DNA from 2 places in the Exiguobacterium sp. KKBO11 genome. Region 1 is predicted to be linked to the other one. Evidence: predicted binding sites of a transcription regulator. Region 1 holds the regulator's gene; the other holds the start of a gene.
The links. The regulator Rex, encoded in region 1, represses fermentation and respiration genes when NADH is low (regulators of the CRP and FNR family bind a similar motif). The targets are predictions, from matches to a motif close to TTGTGAAATATTTCACAA.
Positions count from the first base shown of each region.

Region 2: cydD (thiol reductant ABC exporter subunit CydD) is a predicted target of Rex. The motif match lies at 3,441-3,458, and genes of this name have one in related genera.

Region 1 covers NZ_LUCU01000011.1:4,218-11,807, forward strand. The annotation lists gene AYO36_RS00300 (hypothetical protein) at 1-299, shown strand, start outside; gene AYO36_RS00305 (haloacid dehalogenase type II) at 347-1,006, opposite strand; gene AYO36_RS00310 (flavodoxin) at 1,075-1,530, opposite strand; gene AYO36_RS00315 (winged helix-turn-helix transcriptional regulator) at 1,636-1,956, opposite strand; gene AYO36_RS00320 (DoxX family protein) at 2,140-2,538, shown strand; gene AYO36_RS00325 (flavin reductase family protein) at 2,558-3,151, shown strand; gene AYO36_RS00330 (hypothetical protein) at 3,283-3,705, opposite strand; gene AYO36_RS00335 (ATP-binding cassette domain-containing protein) at 3,705-5,606, opposite strand; gene AYO36_RS00340 (redox-sensing transcriptional repressor Rex) at 5,774-6,433, shown strand; gene AYO36_RS00345 (twin-arginine translocase TatA/TatE family subunit) at 6,433-6,630, shown strand; gene tatC (twin-arginine translocase subunit TatC) at 6,638-7,417, shown strand; tRNA gene AYO36_RS00355 (tRNA-Ala) at 7,523-7,590, shown strand, end outside.
Region 2 covers NZ_LUCU01000033.1:39,192-46,781, reverse strand. The annotation lists gene cydC (thiol reductant ABC exporter subunit CydC) at 1-1,678, opposite strand, end outside; gene cydD (thiol reductant ABC exporter subunit CydD) at 1,675-3,405, opposite strand; gene AYO36_RS11290 (Rrf2 family transcriptional regulator) at 3,614-4,096, shown strand; gene AYO36_RS11285 (nuclear transport factor 2 family protein) at 4,119-4,487, shown strand; gene AYO36_RS16795 (hypothetical protein) at 4,548-4,715, opposite strand; gene ypfJ (KPN_02809 family neutral zinc metallopeptidase) at 4,799-5,641, opposite strand; gene AYO36_RS11275 (polysaccharide biosynthesis protein) at 5,825-7,590, shown strand, end outside.

The sequences.
Region 1 (7,590 bases):
TAACGAACAAGGCGAGTGATGATTATTTCATGATTGCTTCCGGAACACCAGTGACGGATCAAGAAAAGAAGTCATTCGAACCAATGATTCAAAAGATGGATGCAGAACAAGTCCAAGCCGAGGTCATCTCAAAGCATGAGGTGACGGCTGTCGAGAACAATAAAAAACGGACGTTGACGTTATTTAAGGTCTTCTATAAGGATACGGATCAAAACGAATACCTCTTCTTCATCGAAAAAGAAGGCGGTCTGAAACTCGATCTATTCAAGAAGGGTTACTCACGTTTGTCTAATTACTAAATCCATGAAAACAGCGGATTCCTAAATAGGAGTCCGCTGTTGTTCGTTCATTGCCATTCAGTGATACCCGTCAAGTCATCATAGATGCGATCGGGATCGAGATTCAATTCCTCGACCGGAAGTCCATTTCGATTGATCCATGCCGTTTTGAAGCCGAAACTCTTCGCCCCGGTGATATCCCAACCGTTCGAGGACATGAAGAGGATCTCCTCGCGTTTTAGACCGAGCGTGTTTAAGGCATGCATATAGGATGCAGGTGCTGGCTTATACTGTTTGATATCATCGACACTGACGAGATGTTCGAACCGATCGGCTAAGCCTGACTGCTCAATCAGCGGATCGAGCATATCATGGGAACCATTCGAGAAGACGACCAGACGCTTGTCCGCCATCGTCTCGAGAACGGAGCTGACTTCAGGATATACATCAAGCGTCAGGTACGTCTCCATTAACGTCGTGATTTGTTCCTCGGTCACATGGAGCTTTAGTTCAAGTAACGTATAGCGGAGGGCATCTTGTGTCACTTGGCTGAACGGCACATACTGTCCGTTCAATTGCCGGAGGAAAGAGTACTCCAATTGTTTCTCCCGCCAGCGTTTGCTGATCGCTTCTCCGTGATCCGGATAAAGCGCTTCGGCTTGTTCTTTGACGGAATGGACATCGAATAATGTACCGTAGACGTCAAAGACGAGTGCTTGAATCGTCATAAAACATTCATCTCACTTTCATAGAGTCTGCTTTAACGATTCCCTTACAGTACGGATTCAAACGACACTCAAGAATGAACCTGTTGTAAAAAGCGATGAAACGTTTGCACGAACGCACGACAAGCGGCTTGTTTCTCCGGGGTATTCGGATCAAACTCAATCTTCAAGCCATCCGTGACGATGGTCGCCCCAGCTTCTTTTAATGCGTCTTCAATCAAATCAACGGCTGCGCAGTACTTCGGATAATCAAGATCCCCCGAACCAAAAGCCGCCGCCGGTATCCCTTGTAAGGATTGTTCCCGGAGCTCCTCGACAAAATCTTCTGCTTCATACGGTAAATCACCGTCTCCCCATGTATATGAGCCGAGTAATAGACCATCAAAACGTGATAAGTCCTCCCCGACGAATTGATCTAGTTCCGTGATCGTCACGTTGACATCGTGTTGCTCGAGTTCATGTTGAATGAGCGAGACGATATCTTCCGTATTACCGGACATGCTGACGAATCCAATCGCGATATGCATGCATCTTCCTCCTTTCACTGTACTTCTCTACTTTAATTGATAATGATTATCAATGTCAAAGGACATATAAAAAAGCACCTTCCAAAGAAGATGCTTTTCTATACATTAGTCTTGTAGTTCGGCCCATTCCTCAATGGAACGAATGACCGGTTCGAGTTGGCGCCCTTTGTCGGTCAAACTGTATTGAATCTTAATCGGACGATCGGGAATGACAGTCCGGATGACGATGCCTTCCGCTTCGAGCTCCTTCATACGTTCCGTGAGCATACGACCTGATAATTCGGGAATGGCATCTTGAATCTCATTGAAACGACATGTCTTCGTCAACAAGTGACGTAAGATCAGACCCGTCCATTTCTTACCTAAGATTTCAAAGGCATGTTCGACTTTGGGACAAAGAGCCGGTTGGATTGCGACTTCTTCCATCAGCACTCATCCTTTCTATAGTTGTAGTATACCCGCTTCTGCTAAAAAAATCGAATCATTTTACTTAATGTAACAAAAAGAACTAAAACAAATCTATTTACTTTTAGTAAGTGATAAGATATAGTCTGTTTATTGAGTTACTTAAAGTAACTAAAATACATTAGGTAAAAGGAGAAGAGAGAAATGATGGATACAGGACTTTTAATTATTCGTTTAATCATCGGCTTAACGTTCGCTGCACACGGGACACAAAAATTATTTGGTTGGTTCGGCGGACACGGAATCGCTGGAACAGGCGGTTGGTTCGAATCAATCGGCATGAAGCCAGGGAAGGCACTCGCGATTACAGCAGGTCTTGCTGAATTGATCGGCGGCTTGTTGTTTGCAGGAGGCGTATTCCTCTGGATCGCAGCACTCCTCATCATCGGATCGATGCTTGTCGCGATCGTTAAAGTACACGGTGCGAATGGTTACTGGGTGACGCAGAACGGGTACGAATACAACATGGCATTGATCGTCATCGCGCTTGGTGTAGCGATGATCGGTGCTGGAGACTATTCACTCGCTGCACTCATCGGGTGAAGAAAAAGGTGGGTCATTCATGAAGTTCGAGGCATCAACGCTTAGCGCAAAAGACAATTATAAATTACTGATCGGAAGCATCATTCCGCGTCCGATTGCTTTCGTGACAACGCAAGGAGAAGACGGGACGGTCAACGCCGCACCGTTTTCCTTCTTTACGGTCGCTTCAAGCAGTCCGCCGCAACTGGTGATCGCCGTACAACGGACGGATCAGGGGCAGAAGGATACGGCACGTAACATCTTGGCGAAACAAAGTTATGTCATCCATATCGTCAGCGAAGAGATCGTCGACGCAGTTAATGAGACAGCAGCGCCACTTGCTTACGGTGAAAGTGAGCTTGAGCGGACGGATTTGACGCTCGTCGATAGTGACGCGATCGAAGTACCCGGAATCGCGGAAGCGAAAATCCGCTTCGAGATGCGCTTGACGCAACACGTCGAGCTAGAAGGTGCCGATCTTCTGATTGGGGAAGTACTGCGTTATCACGTCGCGGATGAACTCGTCGATTCGTTCCGGATTGACGCAGCAGGCTTGAAGGCTGTCGCTCGTTTAGCAGGGAATGATTATGCGACGATCGGGAAGACGTTTACGATTGCCCGACCGACAAAATGATAGAAGCGTGAATGCTTGATTCATCGTACGATTCGTTTTGATTCAAACGAAAAGGAGTGGAGAGACCGGTCTAGCTACCGGAATCTCCACTCCTTTTTCTCATGTCGTTCATCTGATTCATCGATCGGACTTCAAGGTTGCGGATCGATTTCGTTTGAAGAGGCTTCAAGACCATGACGTTTACTGTACTGATAGCCATCGAGCAAATAAAAGACGATCGCGAGTGCCCAAATGCCGACACAGCTGATCAAGAAAGCGGTGAGCGGTGAGACACTACCGTAATACGATAGGATCAACGGGTCATTGAGTTCGACGAATAGCTGTGTCGTCAGGAGCGTACAGCATAATCCCGAGAGTAAACTGACGAAAAGACCGCTCCATGTCTGGATGACGAGACCGATCATACAAGAAATCAGGAGGAACAAAGGAAGCGCGGCATTAAAAGCATCCGGCCGGATGAAGGTCGACACGTAGTCCGCATACATCGGTACGAAATAAAGGATGCCGGATAGCAGTCCTTGAATCAAGTTAATGAAAAAGCTTTTCGTCCGCATCAGTGTTGGTTCTCCCATCGTTCCATCAATTCGAGTAGATCGACATCAATTTGGTCACGTTCTGCTGAAAGAGCTGTCGCTTTCGGAATATCGTTGAAGACTTCCGGTTCACAGAGCAATTGTTCAATTTCTGCCGAACGCTGTTCGAGCCGCTCGATGTCTTGTTCGAGCTGTTCGATTTGCTGACGGCGCTTGCGTTCTTCTTTCTGTGCTTCCTTGTCGATCGTCTTCGACGCCGTGACCTTTGCGGCTTTTGCTTCCTCGGCTTCAAGACGCGCAATCTCTTCTTGCTCCGCCTTCTTCTCCGTGTAGTATGAATAATCACCGAGGTATTCCGTCACGCCGGCTTCACTCATCTCGATGACGCGGGTCGCGATCCGGTCGATGAAGTAACGGTCGTGGGAGACGAATAGCAGCGTACCTTCGTAGTCGACGAGCGCGTTTTCAAGGACCATCTTCGAATCCAGATCCAAGTGGTTCGTCGGCTCATCGAGGACGAGGACGTTCGTCTTTCGGAGTTTCAGTTTCGCGAGCGCGAGACGTCCGCGTTCGCCACCGGATAACTCATGGACGATCTTGAAGACATCGTCACCGCTAAACAGGAATTGCCCGAGGACAGACCGGACTTCTTGTTCACGCATCAGTGGCCATTCGTTCCAAATCTCATCGATGACACGGTTCCGATCATTGAGTTCCGCCTGCTCTTGATCGTAATAGCCGATCGAGACGCCAGTTCCGAAACGGAAATCACCGAAGAGGGGGCGTAAGCGACCGACGAGGACTTTTAGAAGCGTCGACTTTCCGATTCCGTTCGGTCCGACGAGTGCCAGTGATTCACCGCGTTGCAAGCGGAAGGTGATGTCTTTTGAGACAGCTTCTTCGTAACCGATCGCCAGTTGATTGACTTGCAGAACGTCATTCCCGCTCTGTTTTTCAATCGGGAAGGACAGGACCGTGCTACGCTCATCTCCATCTGGACGATCGAGTCGGTCGACCTTTTCGAGCCGTTTCCGGACACTTTGGGCACGTTTTGTCGTCGTCGCCCGGGCGATGTTCCGTTGAATGAAGTCCTGCATCTTCGCGATTTCTTCTTGCTGCTGTTCAAACTGCTTCATTTCCTGATCGTATAAGGCCGCTTTTTGCTCCAAGTACTTCGTATAGTTCCCGGTGAACTTACGACAGACATTGCGTGACAGCTCATAGACGACATTGACGACTTGGTCGAGGAAGTACCGGTCGTGCGAGACGATCAGGACGGCACCACGATAACCACCGAGGTAACTTTCGAGCCACGCGAGCGTATCGATATCGAGGTGGTTGGTCGGCTCATCGAGAATGAGGAGCTCTGGTGCTTGCAGGAGCATCTTTGCTAAGGCAAGCCGTGTCCGTTGACCACCGGATAATGTCTGAATCCGGCGCGAGTAATCATCCGGATAAAAGCGCATGCCGTGCAGGACGGAGCGGATATTTGCTTCGAACTGATAACCACCGGCTTCTGAGAAGTCGTGTTGCGCTTGATCGTATGTCTTCAAGAGACGATCGTAAGCGACCGGGTCATTCAAGATATGCTCCATGCCCATTTCGATTTCCATCCGGCGCAGTGTCCGTTCTTGTTCTTGGAGATGTTCAAAGACGGTCAGCATCTCGTTCCAGATCGTCTCATTCGATTCGAGACCACTGTCTTGCGCGAGATAACCGATTTTGACATCCTTGCCTTTCATGATGTCGCCTGAGTCATGACTGAGTTCGCCAGCAATGATTTTGAGCAAGGTCGATTTACCGGCACCGTTTCGTCCGACGAGCGCAATGCGGTCGCGCTCTTGTACTTCCAATTTGATATTTTCTAAAATCGGCTCGACGCCGAATGATTTCGAGAGTTGGTTGACTTGTAAGAGTATCATTTCCATCCATCCTTCCACCCTTTAGTCTATCACGAACAAAAGCGCGAGGTCCTGCGGAATATATTATTTGTGACTCTATGTGAAGTGGTTTACAATCAAGGAGAGTAGAAAGCTTTTTGCAAAGATTTGGGTGCCACGATGGATGTGGCCGAAGGGGGAACTGCAGGATGAATGGACCAGACACAAAAATTCCACAAGCGACAGCAAAACGGTTGCCGCTATATTATCGCTTCATCCAAAGTTTATACAATTCAGGCAAGCTCCGCGTCTCTTCTGCTGAGTTAAGCGAGGCGGTGAAGGTTGATTCAGCAACGATTCGTCGCGATTTTTCCTACTTTGGGGCATTAGGGAAGAAGGGGTATGGATACAACGTTCAACATCTCTTAACGTTTTTCCGCAAAACCTTGAATCAAGATGAGGTGACGAATGTTGCCTTAATCGGGGTCGGTCATCTCGGAACAGCGTTTGCAAATTATAACTTTTTAAAGAATAATAGTACTCGGATAGTCGTTGCGTTTGATGCGGACGAAGAGAAGGTCGGAACAACGACGCATGACGTTCCAATCTATCATGTTTCGGACATGAAAGAACAAATCGAAGCGAATCAGGTCGATGTTGCCATCTTGACGGTTCCATCCCAGTTCGCGCAGTCAGTAGCGGATGAGTTAGTCGAGTATGGTGTGACAGGCATCCTGAACTTTACGCCAGCGCGGTTGAACGTGCCAGCGAGCGTCCGGGTCCATCACATTGATTTATCGATCGAGTTGCAGTCGTTAGTTTATTTCATGAAGCATTATTCGCAATCAGCTGAAGGAGTGAAATCATAATGGAAAACCTTATTCCGCTCACACTAGGTATCGGACCTGCGAGCATCGGATTGATCGCGGTCGTCGCGTTGATCATCTTTGGACCGAAGAAGTTACCAGAATTCGGACGTGCTGCTGGTCAGACATTGAAAGAGTTCAAGAATGCCACGAACGGCATCATGGACGACGATAAAAAGGACGAACCGAAAGAGAAGTGATTGAATCATGACGGTTGATCAAGAGCAAAGCATGACGTCGCACCTTGACGAACTGCGAAAGCGGATCGTCTGGTCGCTTATCATCGTCGTCGTCCTGTTCGCTGTCGCATTTCCGCTCGTCCGACCGCTCGTCCGCTTCTTGCAAGCAGACTTAAAAGAGCTCGGTATCGGTTTGAATGCCTTCAACGTCGCCGATCCTTTAATGTTGTATTTGAATCTTGCGTTCATTATTGCGCTGATTTTAGCGTCACCGTTCTGGATGTATCAACTCTGGGCATTCGTCCGACCAGGACTTTATGACAAGGAGCAAAAAGCGACATTGACGTATATTCCGGTCATCTTCTTTCTGTTTTTGGCTGGCGTAGCCTTCTCGTATTTCTGGTTGCTTCCCTTCTTGCTTGAAGTCTCAACGGATCTCGGGAAAGAGCTCGGAATCGAACAAGTCATCGGAGTGGAGAACTACTTCAGTTTCTTAATCCGGTTGACGATGCCGTTCGGTCTTCTTTTCCAATTGCCGGTCGTGACGATGTTCCTGACACGTCTGGGTCTCGTGACGCCATATTTCATGCGAAAGAATCGGAAATATGCGTACTTTGCGCTGTTCGTCGTTGCGGCATTGATCGCACCGCCGGACGTGACGTCACACTTGATGATCTCGGTGCCATTGTTCGTTCTCTATGAGATCAGCATCTTGATTTCTGCGCGGACGTACAAAAAGGTCCTGATCCTCGAGCAACAGGCAGAGCTTGAACGACAGGCGGATTTGATGCGTGAATTGAATAAATGAATCGTGAATTCCTTCCGACGATTTTTGGAAGGAATTCTTTTTTATGAAAGCGTTATTTTTATATTGATAAAGCAGTTAGTGATACGTATACTAAAGATAATTCATGGGGGCTTAGCTCAGCTGGGAGAGCGTTTGGCTGGCAGCCAAAAGGTCGTCGGTTCGATCCCGATAGT
Region 2 (7,590 bases), on a different contig from region 1:
CTTGTTTTAATTCATAGAACGCCCCTTGTCGCGCCATCAATTCGGCATACGTTCCGACTTCGATGACGTGACCTTGATCCATGACAATGATTTGATCCATCGCTTCAAGACCTGCTAACCGGTGGCTAACAAGGACAAGTGTCGCGTCCGCTGCCCGTGCGAACAGTCGATCGAGAATCATCTGTTCCGTCAAAGCATCGACGGAAGACGTTGGTTCGTCAAGCAAGTAAAGCGACGCTTCCCGCAAAAGCACACGGGCAATTGCTAAGCGTTGTTTTTCTCCTCCAGACAAGTTCTCGCCTTTTTCAAATACACGATCGTTTAATTCGAACGTCGTTAATCCGACATCATCGAGCGCTTGACGCATCGCATCATCCGTCGCTGCTTCGTTTGCGAGCAATAGATTATCGCGAAGCGTTCCATAAAAGTAATGATTCTGTTGCAAGACGACATTTGCGTGTTGCCAAAGCCCTTCCGGATCAACCGTCCGACTATCTTGACCAGCAATCGTTAATCCGTCTGTCGGATACATCCGTAACATCAATTGAAGTAACGTGGATTTCCCAGAACCACTCGCCCCGACGATTGCCGTCTTCTTGCCGGCAGGAATCGAGACGGTAACGTCACGTAAGACCGGGCGCGGTGCATCAGGGAACGTGAACGTCAATGCATTCGTTTCAAAGGATGGTGCCTGATCGAGAACGAACGTGTCATAGATTGGCTCCGCTTGTTCGGTCACGACTTCATCGAGTCGTTTCGCAGCATGGCGGCTATCTTCAAAGAAGCCTGGTAAAATCGCCATCGGTGCCGCATTCTCGAAGACCGTCAGTGATGTCATGACGAGTAATGCAAGGAAGACACCTTCGAGTTGTCCACTCGCGACGAGATAGGCACCGACACCAAGAACGAGCCAAGAGATGATCAGCGTCACCATCGTATTCAAAGCCAAGTTCGAGACGGCATGTAATCCATTCCGTTTTTCTTCCTCGACATATCGTTTCGCGACGGCATTCAGGTCCTGTTCTTTTTGATCAAGCTGCTGGTAAATCTTTAAGTCACGATAGCCTTGGAACAACTCTGTCACTTCTGTCGACAAGTCACCACGGCGGACACGAACTGAGCGTGCGAAACGCTGTTCGCGGTACGCGAACCAACCCGGAATCAAGAAACCCGTCAGAATCAAACCAAGTAGTAGAATCCCGGCAATCGTCCACGAGAAGAAACTGACGAAAAAGATCGTACAGAAGAAGACCAGCAACAAGACGATCGGTGGATAGAGAACACGTAAGAACGTATTTTGCAGACTTTCGACGTCACCGACGATCCGAGCAAGTAAGTCCCCACTCCGGTATTTACCGAAAATTCCTGGCGCGAGCGGCTCGAGTCTCCGGTAGAACGACGTCCGGATATCACTAAGGATCGTAAACGTCGCCCGGTGCGAATAATAACGTTCCGCATACCGACTGACGGCGCGCGTCAGACTCGAGATTTTTTGCAGAGCAATCAAGACAGCAAGCGTCTGGATCGGTGGCAACAAGGCTGCCTTTGAAATCAGGTATCCACTTGCTGCGAATAAACCGACCGCTGTCACACCGGCGAGGACACCGAAGAAGATCGACCAGGCGATATCGCGTTTTTGATGCACCATCAACCGAAAGACTCCTAATAATTCCTTCATCGTGTTTCCTCCCCTCTCTGGACGCTACGCATCCGCGCATATTCCGAATCGCGACCAAGCAATTCATCATGGGTGCCACGATCGACGATTCGTCCGCCGTCGAGAACGACGATTTGATCCGATCGTTCAATCGTATGCAAACGGTGCGCGACAGTGATGACCGTTGCCGATTGTCCGAGTTGCTCAATCGCTTGTTGAAGCAATCGCTCCGTTTTGACGTCGAGTCCTGTCGTCGGTTCATCAAAGACGATGACGTTCGGTCGTTTCAAGAACGCGCGTGCCAACGCAACGCGCTGTTTCTCGCCACCTGATAGACCACGTCCACCTTCTCCGATCACCGTGTCGATCCCTTCAGGTAACGTCGCAATCAGCTCCTCGAGCCCTGCTGCCTGCGCCGCCTCAAAGATCTCTTCCGGCGTCGCTTGACGGAGTTCACCGATCGCGATGTTTTCTGCCAGCGTTCCGGCATACAGATACGGATGCTGCGAGATGTAGCTCAACTGACGGAACCAGCTCGCTTCCTCCACCTGACTGCGATTAATCCCGTCGAGCAGAATCCGTCCTTCTTTTGGATCCGCGAGTCCGGCAATCAACTGTAAGACAGTCGACTTACCGGCACCACTGCGACCAATCAACGCCACCTTTTGATACGGCTCAATCGCAAGTGTCACGTCTTGTAAGGCAAAACGTCCTTCTTGATACGTAAAATCAACTTCATCCAAAACGATTCGTGGTGGACAGTTCATCGCAAGTTCTGATTGACCAAAGGCAACAGGACGATCGTCTGCCGTTAGTTCGGCTGCAATCTGTTTCGCTGCCGCGACACTACCGCGTCCTGTATGGAAGGCAGCACCCATCTCTTTTAAGGCAAGATAGTACTCTGGTGCCAATACGAGCATCAGGAATGCCGGGATGAAGGTGATGCTTTGGAACAGAATCAAGCGTAGACTGACTTCAAGTGCGATCATTCCCATGCTGAGCATCGAGATGAACTCAAGCATCAACGACGACAAGAAGGCGAGCTTCAAGACCGTTAACGTCGCATCCCGGAAATCAAGACTGCTTTTTTCGATGACGTCACGTTGTCGTTTCGCACGACCAAATAACTTCAAGGTCGTCAGTCCTTGCAATGTATCAAGAAACGTTCCCGAGAATGCCGTCATCTTCTCGAGTTGAGCATCCGCCCGCTTTTGCGTCATGATGCCGATGATGATATAGAACAACGGAATGAACGGTGCTGTGATCATCATGACGAGACCGGTGATCCAGTCATAGCTGAATGCCGCGATCAAGACCATCAAGGGAACGATCGTCGTCTGAACGACTTTCGGCAAGTATTGACTGTAATAGCTGTCCATCTCGTCTACTGCGTCGAGCAAGACACTGACCTTCTGTCCTGCTTGCCCTTGTAGCATCATCTCGACCGAGCGACCCGTGTATTTCGCGACGAGTGCTTCCCGAAGCGCCTGCTTCATGTGTGCCGATAACGTCGTACCGAGACGACCGTTCCAATACGTCACGGCGACCCGGAGCAACAGCATCCCGAGGACGACGAGTAGTAACGGAATGACGGCTTCAAACGGTTGTTCCTTCAGGAAAATCCGATCGACCGTCAACACGATACCATACGATTGACCAACGACCGCAACCCCCATCAGGAAAGCTGCAATGATGAATTGAATGAGAAAACTACGTGGAATCTGAACGATTCCTTTTAATGGATTCATATACAAACGTCCTTTCACAAAGTGTGAACGACTTTTAGTGAATATTTTCACATATCGTACATTTAGTATACCGAATCCGGAACGGGGATGCCATGCAGATGCTGTCGAAAAGGTGTGACGGTTTTGTGAGAGCATATGACTCGACAATTCTTTCGTATAAAACTATTATGGATATACATTATCCACGTTTAACAAAAGGAGACTTCTCATGCAAATGAAAACTGGGGTTGAGCAATCCGTCTATGCGATGTTGCTCTTGACCTTCCTTCCGGATCGCGCTGTGTTGCCCGGTGAATTCATCAGCCAGCAACTCGGTGCCTCGCCAACCTATTTTCAAAAGCTCTTACGAAAACTCGTCCAGGCGGATCTATTGTATTCCGTACCCGGTGTCAAAGGGGGCTTTCGCTTACGACGTCCGGCAGACGAAATTCAAATCTTTGACGTCTATCAAGCGATCGAGGGCAAACAAACGTTGTATGCGTCAAGCGGTGTCTTCGAGGATTTGATGGGAATTCAAGAACAGGAAATCGGTCTACTCTCGAATCTGATGACAGAGGCGGAAGAGGCGTGGCAATCGACGTTGAAGCGCGAATCGATCGGCTCGATCCGTCAAGCGATTGATGCCTCCTGTCCACCGGAGCATTTAGAACGATTGCATGCGTTAATCACAGACCGGATGATGACACTTTAATGTACAGAAAGAGGTTTTTACTATGGTATTGAATCGTTATTTCGACTTATTCGACGCGTCACGCACAGACGCACATGCTTTCGAGGATCTCGTTTCCTTATTCACGACAGACATCACGTTCGTCCTGAACGGACAACCAAAGCACGGCATCGACGCCTGGAAACAGTTCGTCCGTCATGTGTTTACGGCGAATCAAGACATTAAGCACATGTATGCAGGCTGGGAAGAAACAACACCAGGAACATATGAAACACGCTGGGCAGTTTGCGGAAAACGGGCAGACGGTAGTGTCTTCACGCAAGACGGAAAAGATATCGCACGTCTCGATGAAAACGGACGGATCGCTTACCTGGAGAACGTTCCAGATGATCCGACGATGTTCCGTTCATAAGATGGCTTTTAAATACAAAAAACCTGTGTTCCGCGTAAGCAGAACACAGGTTTTTTGTATTTAGCGCTTCAGTACGAGCCGTTTCAACAAATAGCCCGTGATGACAAGTAATGATGCAATCGCGATATAGACCATGTAGACCAACAAGTCTGGCGCAAATCGTGACACGATGTACGTCAATACGACGACAGCCGTATACAGCAATAAAAATAGACTGATCTGCTTCAACTTCGACACTCTCCTTTGAATCCTTCCCTCTTCTTTACGGAAACGACTGGAAGATGTTTCAAAAGGACTGTCGTTGCTCTGTCTTATAGATTCTTCGCTTTGAATGTGTCTCCACCTTCGATCGTGCCGTTATCAAAGCCTTTTTGGAACCAACGCTCCCGTTGCGCCGATGTGCCGTGAGTGAAACTTTCCGGTACGACATATCCTTGTCCTTTCTCTTGTAACGTATCATCTCCGACAGCATTCGCTGCCGTCAACGCTTCTTCAAGATCGCCTTCTTCGAGCAAGTTTTCTCCTTGCGCATGATGCGCCCAGACGCCGGCATAATAATCGGCCTGTAGTTCGAATCGAACAAGGTACTTGTTGAACTTCTCCTTACTCATTTGCTCTCGAAGTGGCATGATCTCGTCCGACTTTCCGAGTAACGTCTGGACATGGTGTCCGACCTCGTGCGCAATGACATAAGCCATTGCAAAATCGCCCGGGGCCCCGTACTTCGTCTGCAGTTCGTCATAAAAGCTTAAATCAATGTATAATTTCTGATCACCGGGACAATAAAAGGGACCGACGGACTTCCCTGCTTGTCCGCAAGCCGAACTGACTTGATCCGTATATAAGACGAGCTTCGGTTTTTTATAGGTCTTACCATCTTCTTTGAATTCTTTCGTCCAGACCCGTTCCGTATCCGCTAAGACGACGGAGACGAAGTCCGCTGCTTCCTTTTCCTGTGCTGTTTCTTCATACGTCGTATTTTGCTGATTTCCACCGGTTAAGTCTCCGAGTAATTCAGCTGGATTACCGCCCATCAAGGTGATGACGATCAGCAGGATGATCCCAACACCACCACCGATGCCGGCAATTCCTTTCCCTCCCATTCCCCGTCGATCCTCAACGTTCGAACTCCGCTCTCTTCCCTTCCATTTCATACGCTTTCCTCCTACTCGTTTCGTTGTAGGTCTTTACCCGGAAGCATTCGTCCGTAACGCTCCGTCTTAGGATGGACGTTCCTTCTCATATTCATTGCTAAAATAAGTACATCCATTTCTAGGAATATCGCCCTCCTGTAGAGAAGAAGTTCAGCACGGATTTTCGCAGAAAGGAGTTGTCCGATGCACTCGTTCCGTCAACGTCTCAAGAACTTCATGCATACGTACCGTAAGGACATCCTTGTCCTATCTGGTATGTTTGTATTCATCCTAATTTATAGCTTCCCGTTGTTTCGTTCCGGTATGGTGACGTTCAGCGATCTATCCTTCGGACTGTCCTCACATCGCTATTTAGAAGAAATCTACGGTGCCTGGAACAACCGCTGGAGCACGACGACGCTTCTGAATGTCGCACGACTTCTCTACATCCTACCGTTCTATGCACTCAGTCTATTGTTTGGCTCTTCCGGTCCTGTTTTGATCAAGTCGTTCATCATTGGACTGTTGACGATTTCTGCCCTATCGATGTTCGCTTTTACGAAACGGCTCCATTCCGTTTATATCTCGAAACACTTTTCCTATCTCTCACTGATCGCCTTCGCAATCGCTGCGTTGTTTTATGCCTTAAACCCATGGGTGATCACACGGATTCAACATATCTATTTATTGTGTGGGTATTCCGTCTTCCCTTACGCTTTGATGTTGTTCTTCAACATCTTCGACCCGAAGTTTCGGGAACAGCTCGATCCCAGTTTTCGTTTGTCTGATCAGTTGAGTCGACGAACATGGATTGATATCACCGGACTATCGATCGTCTTCGCCTTCATGGCGGCGGGAATTCATTATTTCTTCTTCTCACTGATCTATATGGGTATCATGGTCGGACTTATTTTTCTAAAGACGAGTTGGACACGTCGCAAAGAACGGATTTGGTCACCGTTACTGTGGTTTTATGTTCGGGCAACCTGTGCGTTTGGTCTCGTTTTTCTACTATTCAACGGGTATTGGTTCTTGATGTACGTCGGCTCGATTCTGACCGGATCGCAAGCCTCACAGCACAACATCAATGTCTCCGATACGTTGATGTTGTTCAGTCGGCACTCGAGTTGGACGAATGTTTTATTTTTAACGAGCTATTGGTGGCCGATGTTTGATTTGACGACGTTACCGCTGACGTTTTGGATTGCTGGCGCCATCACGCTTTTACTCATTTTACTAGGAGCTATCGTCGCATACCGACAACCAATCCACCTGTTCTTCGGTCTACTCGCGATTCCGCTAATCGTCTTTGCGACCGGTACCCATGAGCAGGTTGCGGATGCGTTCGTCCTGTTCGTGACGAAGACACCATTGATCGGCGCGATGTTCCGCGATCCGAATAAGCTGGTTGGTCTCTTGATGGTCAGTTACAGCTTACTGCTTGCCGTCGGGTTGAACGCTGTCTTTATCCGTGCGTCCCGGACGATTCCACTGAAGTTGTACCGGGTCGTCTCGATCGTCGGAACACTGATCGTCGTCGCCTGCTTTTTTCTTCCTTACCGGACTGTCTATATGGAAGGCTTTTATCATCCAGTCAAAATGCCTAAGGAATACACCACTATCCAAGAAGAAGTCGATGGGAAGTGGTTGCAGTTCCCGATTGCGGACGAGATGACGCAACCGAGTACCGGCATCGCGACTCCACGCTGGAATCAAAATCCACGAAAAGGTGGCGAAATCAAAGCAACAGGTGACGTGCAAGTCTATACGTCGGCACACGATACCGTCTTTCATCATGAAGGGGCGTCGCCGACGATTGGTTACATGATGACGTTCATGCAGTATCTACTCGACACCGGTCGATCCGAACAAGCCGGACAAATCGCGAAAGCGTTCGGACTGAAGCAGTTCGCCTACCGGGATGAGTACACGGGGATGAAGGAGCGACAAGATTTCAATCTAAAGGTTCT